Linked DNA regions of Synechococcus sp. PCC 7335. The protein of the gene in region 2 interacts with the protein of the main gene of each other region in a pairwise test. Links are inferred from orthologs where the notes say so. Each region holds a gene or a part of one and is shown on either strand. Other genes may lie near its edges.

Region 1 (3,159 bases), 970 kb from region 2 along the record:
CAGCCAAGCCCAGCCTCTGCCATCCGTTCCTAATCAACCTTTTCAAGAACCTGGCTTGATTGACGCTCAAGGTTACTGGATGCCGCGCGACAGCTTTTCTAAGCTAGGCGCAGAAATCGCGATCCCCACTTTTACAGTTGAAGGAATGCGCCCTGGCTATGCCGGCACCTGGCAAGTGATTTATCATGAAATTCAGCGTAGCCCTGTTAAGATCACAGCAATCAATTGGAGTGATCCAAACAATCTAATTTTGCGCAGTGAGCTAGGCTTGGTGCATATTGGTGCGTATGGGGATCATTTTGCAGCACAGCTAGCGGCATTAGATCAGCTGCGATCGCTCAGCCAAAAAGTCGATCTAGAGCAAGTAGCCTTCATTGATCTCAAGGACCCCAAAAATCCTGTCATCGAAACCTTACAAGCGGCCGGTCAATCCTTGTAGTACTGCCGAACGCAGCTAGGTTAGGACAACGTTTGGCTTTTTAAGCAAGTTCCTTTATAGTTGACTCAATTCGGTGCGGAGAAAGAAAAGTCAGTCGAGCGCTATTCCTAATTTCTTGATGGGTTAGAGTTGCGCTGACCCAAATTGACCATTTCATACTTATGCTTAAGTTCGTTGATTCTTAGCTATCTAGCTCTATAAACTTTTCCTGAAGGAAACAACCCAACGAGATTGCTAGGTAAAGAGACCATAAAAGGCAGCCGAGAGGTAACGGCTAATGACGTTGGCACTCTTAAAACTCTGTTGTATCAGTCGGTTTCTCTTAGTTAACTTGTACTCTATTCCTTGAGTTAACTCTATCCTCTACTTATACACGTTAGACAAACATATCAGCTCGCCCTATGAATAACGCATCCCTTCACACAGATTCTTATGCGAACGATGGGTCAGGTGTACAATCAGTTACTGCAGCTAGTAATGGCAGTGCGCTGTCAGCGGAAGAGCCGATGAACGGAGATATAGTACCAAGCAGCGTTGCAAGAATTAAGGTGATCGGTGTCGGTGGCGGTGGCTGTAATGCTGTGAACCGGATGATAGACACTGGGTTGGTAGGTATTGAGTTTTGGACGGTAAATACCGATGCTCAGGCACTGACCTATTCAAGCACAACGAATGCAATGCAGCTTGGGCAGAAGCTCACTAGAGGTCTAGGCGCTGGCGGTAATCCCTCTATTGGACAAAAAGCGGCAGAAGAATCTCGCGATGAAATCTTTCAAGCTTTAGAGGGATCAGACCTAGTCTTTATTACCGCAGGCATGGGCGGGGGAACCGGTACCGGGGCCGCTCCGGTCGTGGCTGAGTGTGCGAAAGAAGCGGGTGCTTTGACTGTGGGCGTGATTACTCGCCCGTTCACGTTTGAAGGTCGGCGGCGAACGTCTCAAGCAGACAGCGGCATCGCGGCACTGCAAGCTTGTGTTGATACCTTAATCATTATTCCAAACGATAAGCTGCTGTCTGTGATTTCTGAGCAAACACCAGTGCAAGAAGCGTTTCGAGTGGCTGATGATATTTTGAGGCAGGGCGTTCAAGGCATTTCAGACATCATTACTATCTCTGGTCTAGTTAACGTCGATTTTGCCGATGTGAGAGCAGTGATGGCTGATGCCGGCTCGGCGCTGATGGGAATTGGCGTAGGCTCTGGTAAATCTAGAGCTAGAGAGGCCGCGATCGCAGCGACCTCCTCCCCACTGCTAGAAACCTCTATCAACGGTGCAGGGGGCGTCGTCTTTAATATCACAGGCGGAAACGATCTGACCCTACATGAAGTCAACCAGGCCGCTGAGATTATCTATGAGTCGGTAGATCCCAATGCAAATATCATCTTTGGGGCGGTGATCGATGACCGCTTGCAAGGTGAGGTTCGAATCACAGTGATCGCCACAGGCTTTAGTATGGAGAGTCGCAGCATTCCTTCTATGGCTAGCTCCAAGGTAACACCAATGGATCGCACGTCGGGCCTCTCTCTAGAAGAATCTAGTTTGCCCCTAAAAGAGGAATCGACCGAAGAAGTGAAGACTCCACCAGTAATTTCACCCAATCTAGATATTCCTGATTTCTTACAGCGTCGTCGTAATCGATGAGTGCGATCCCGGTTGCCCTAACAATCGCAGGTTCTGATAGCGGTGGCGGCGCAGGTATCCAGGCTGACTTACGTACGTTCTCGTTTCATCGAGTTCATGGGACTAGCGCACTGACTTGTGTGACCGCTCAAAATACAATGGGCGTTAGTCGCGTGGATGCGTTGGCACCTGAGGCTGTGATTGCTCAGATCACGGCAGTTGTTAGCGATATGGGTGTGCAAGCAGCTAAGACGGGGATGCTGCTAAATCAGGAGATCATCGAGGCAGTAGCCAAGTATCTGAAGGCACAGCCAGTTGAACAGCTAGTGGTTGATCCAGTAATGGTTTCACGAGCTGGAGCTAAGCTGGTTGATGACGGTGCGATCGCCGCGCTGATAAATCAACTGTTACCCTTAGCGACCGTCTTGACTCCAAATCGCTACGAAGCTCAAATCTTAGCGGCTATGCAAATTGATACGCTAGCCGATATGCAGTTGGCTGCTAAAAAAATTCATGATCTCGGCTCGAAGACTGTGGTAGTCAAAGGAGGTGGCTTCGAGAACGAGCTGCGCGGGATAGATGTTTGGTTCGATGGTCAGCAATTAGAGACTTTGACTACTGAGCTAGTGAATACGAAGAATACGCATGGAACTGGATGTACCCTTTCTAGTGCGATCGCAGCTAATCTTGCCAAAGGGAAATTGCCCTTCACCGCTGTAGTTGAAGCCAAACACTACGTCACACAGGCGCTAAGACACGCACTCTCGATCGGCCGTGGCCAAGGACCGGTAGGACATTTTTATCCACTACTAAGTAGTCACGATTCTTGATCACTAGGCCAAATTGACTCCCAGTCACGGCAGCTATCAGTTTCTGGCCCATAGGGATGCATTGCACAGACCATCATTTCATCGCCGTACACTGTCCCATGATAGTTGCGGCAGCCTACGCAGGTCGGATGGTTTTGTAGCCAAGGATTAACAGTGTGAGTCACAGGCATGGCCACTTCTGCTATCCAAGGGGTGAGATGCTGGTCTACGTAGAGAAATCCAGCTTCTAGTGAGTCATCTATCTGATCGCTCCAACTTCTAACAGCAGGCC
Region 2 (3,254 bases):
TGTAGCCTTCTATGTCATCTGTATCAAAGAATTCCGCATCAAAGAATTCCACTCTTTCCAATCTCTCTGCACACTGGCCCTCCAAAGTCTGCCTGCGGTTGGGGCTGACGCTAGCAGCTTTGTCTTTAGCCTGTACGAATGGGCAGAACGCTACTGCGCTGGGAAGTGGAATGGAAGAGAATGCTTCACCGCTTTCACAGGAAGAGGCGATCACTCAAAATGAACCGGGTATTGAGACAGACTCTGCTAACGCTGATGTATTAGAGGCGATCGCCTCTTCCCAAGTCATCTACCTTGCAGAAACCCACGATAGCAGGGCCGATCACATCGCTCAACTCAACATCATCCAAGCGCTAGATCAAACGAATGCGATCGCTATCGGTCTAGAAATGTTTCAGCGCCCTTTCCAGTCCGCTCTAGATGACTACCTAGCTGGCGACATTACTGAAGCAGAGCTAGTAGAGCAGAGCGAATACGAAACCCGTTGGGGCTTTGATTGGGAGTTCTATGCGCCGATTGTTCGCTATGCCAAAGATAACCAAATTCCGGTGATTGCATTAAACACACCGACAGAAGCGACTAGACAAGTTGCCCGCGAAGGGTTAGAAAGTTTAGATGAAAATCTGCTGAAGTACGTTCCACCGATTGCTGAGCTCGATACCACTAATGAAGCGTATCGAGCTTCTGTTGCCCAGGTCTTTGGCGCTCATGGTCATGGCAGCAGTCTCAACTTTGAGAATTTTTTTGCAGCGCAAGTACTGTGGGATGAAACAATGGCTGAGAGTGTCGTCATGCAGCTAGAAAAAGAGCCTGAGCGGCAGATGGTTGTCTTAGCAGGTGAAGGCCATATCGCCTTTGATTACGGCATTCCTAGCCGCGTAGAGCGTCGCCTTCCCGAGATTGATCAGGCTAGCGTTCGGCTAAGTACGGTTGATCAACCCACGACGCCTAACTTTACCGATTTCGTTTGGATCACGCCCTAGATAGCGCTGGCGGTCAGGACTAGGAAATAGAGCTAGAGACTAAGAAGCAGTCGAAATCGTCTCTGCGGCTTTTGATGCTCGCAACTGACCACAAGCGGCGTCTTTTTCTAAGCCACGAGAATAGCGAACGCTAACGGCAATTCCTTTATCTTTGAGCTGCTGGGTAAAGCCTTCGACTCTTGCTCTGCTAGGGCGCTGGTAGTCCACTTCGCTGATTGGGTTGTACGGAATCAGATTCACATGACTTTGAAAGCCGCGTAGTTCTGAGGCCAGCTCTGCGGCGTGTTCTGAGCGATCGTTCAAATCAGCTAGCAAAATATACTCAAACGTGACTCGGCGACCCGTCATCTTGACATAGTCTCGGCACTCGTCTAGCAGCGCTGAAAGGGGATACTGCTTAGCGCTAGGAATTAGCCGAGTGCGTAGTGCCTGGTTGCTAGCGTGCAAACTGACGGCGAGGGTAATCTGCATTTGCTGTTCGGCTAACCTGCGAATATGGCCTGGAATGCCTACCGTCGATACAGTCATCATCCGCTGACCGATGCCGATATCTTGGTTGAGTGATCGCACCGCACCGATCACCGCCTCCGTATTCAGCAAAGGCTCACCCATGCCCATAAAGACAATGTTGCTCACCCGCCGCTGGAAGTCTTCTTGAACCGTTAGTACCTGATCGACAATCTCATAGGTTTCTAGGTTGCGTGTAAAGCCACCTTTTCCCGTCGCGCAAAAGTCACAGCCCATCGGACAGCCGATCTGCGAAGAGACGCAGACAGTCAGACGCTTATCAGACGGGATGCCGACCGCTTCTATAATCAGCCCATCTCTAAGCCTAAGCAGGTATTTGATAGTGCCATCAGGCGATTCGGAGCGGTGGTGAATATGTGATCGCCCTACTGGAAAGCCGCTTACCTCAGCGCGCCATTTTTTTGAAAAGACCGTTACCTCGTCTAATGAGCGAATTCCCTTCTGATAAATCCACTGATGTAACTGTTTGCCCCGGTATGCAGGCTGCCCATGCTGTATCACCCATTCAGTTAAAGCTTCAATAGAGCGGCCCAACAGCGGTACTACGGCTATCTCTTGGGGCGAGTCATCATCCGATCTTGCATTATCAGATTTTGATTCAAGCTGAGGCTCTGTAGTCGCTGCTAACATTGGGTTCCTATCTTGCTTTTATTCTTTGATTCTAACGTCGCCGTCATTCATTAGATCGACTAGCCCTTCAGTCAGCGCCCTGGGGTCCATAAATAGCACTTTGGAATTGTCACTTTCCCCAATCTTTTGGTTAGCTGCGACGTAGCGTTGAGCTAATAGATAGTGCAAGACTTCTTTACCGTTACCAGTGTTGGCGATCGCCTCAGAGAGCAAACGCATCGACTCAACGTCCGCCTGTGCTTCAGAGATCTTGGCATTCTTCTCGTAGATAGCTGCTCGCTCTTTTTGCATGGCATCGAGCACGTTCTGCGGCGGATCTAGCTTTTGAATCTCGACCCGATTGACTTTCAAACCCCAAGGCTCGGTTGCTTGATCGAGTTCCCTTAGCAAGGCACGGTTGATCCTATCGCGAGATGAGAATAGGCTTTGAAAATCCATCTTACCGACTTCAGAGCGCAGCGTTGTGGTGACTAGCTCGCTCATCGCGAACTCGACATCCTCGATCGCATAGTAAGTCCGCTCTAGGTCATAGATTCGCCAGTAGATAATGGCATCGACTTCTAGGTTTACGCTGTCTTTAGTGATGGCCCTTTGTGGCTCAATATCAAGGGTCTGTTCTCGCAGAGAATCTTCTAGCACCACAGATTCTACTACCGGCACAATTATATTCACCCCAGGGCCAAGCTTACGATTGTATTTGCCCAATCGTTCTACTAGGGCTGCATTGCCTTCTTTAATGATTCGTACTGAACTAACAGTGTATCCAGCGATCAGAAAAGAAAGAATGGCCAGAATTGACGAAACCATGAGTGAAGACTCTACAAGTGTGCTCTTTGAGTAGCACGTTTGATTAAGAAAGTATATCCCTATCGCTTGAATATGTGAGATTTCTCGCGAAGGGACCTACAGCGATCTTTTGACGATCTGCTAAGCATCTGTTGAAATCAGCTCACAAAAAGCGGGCATAGTAAGCCTACCGAGACAAAGTTGAGCGCATAGTCAAGTGGGGCTGTATGCCTATTCTGTCAGTTAGGTGGGTTCGTCAGGCGGGTTTACGCTCGCTGGCGGTTACGGTCTCTATTGTCCTAACTCATCTGATAGCTGCACCTAAGC

The links.
Region 1: the proteins of rlmN (region 2) and ftsZ interact in binary tests that used the Escherichia coli proteins (3 or more experiments, as listed by UniProt). The link is inferred for Synechococcus sp. PCC 7335 from one-to-one orthologs.

Annotation. Positions count from the first base shown.
Region 1 is NZ_DS989904.1:1,072,989-1,076,147, forward strand. The notes cover bases 127-2,959. They hold ftsZ (cell division protein FtsZ), read left to right. Parts: upstream 127-840; coding sequence 841-2,079; downstream 2,080-2,959. Other genes in these bases: S7335_RS04810 (cell division protein FtsQ/DivIB), read left to right, coding at 127-439; thiD (bifunctional hydroxymethylpyrimidine kinase/phosphomethylpyrimidine kinase), read left to right, coding at 2,076-2,888; S7335_RS04825 (hypothetical protein), read right to left, coding at 2,876-2,959. Also shown: more of S7335_RS04810, read left to right, coding at 1-126; more of S7335_RS04825, read right to left, coding at 2,960-3,159. UniProt on the Escherichia coli protein: Essential cell division protein that forms a contractile ring structure (Z ring) at the future cell division site. The regulation of the ring assembly controls the timing and the location of cell division.
Region 2 is NZ_DS989904.1:2,045,584-2,048,837, forward strand. The notes cover bases 83-3,010. They hold rlmN (23S rRNA (adenine(2503)-C(2))-methyltransferase RlmN), read right to left. Parts: upstream 2,142-3,010; coding sequence 1,023-2,141; downstream 83-1,022. Other genes in these bases: S7335_RS08960 (ChaN family lipoprotein), read left to right, coding at 83-983; S7335_RS08970 (SPFH domain-containing protein), read right to left, coding at 2,160-2,948. Outside these bases: more of S7335_RS08960, read left to right, coding at 12-82.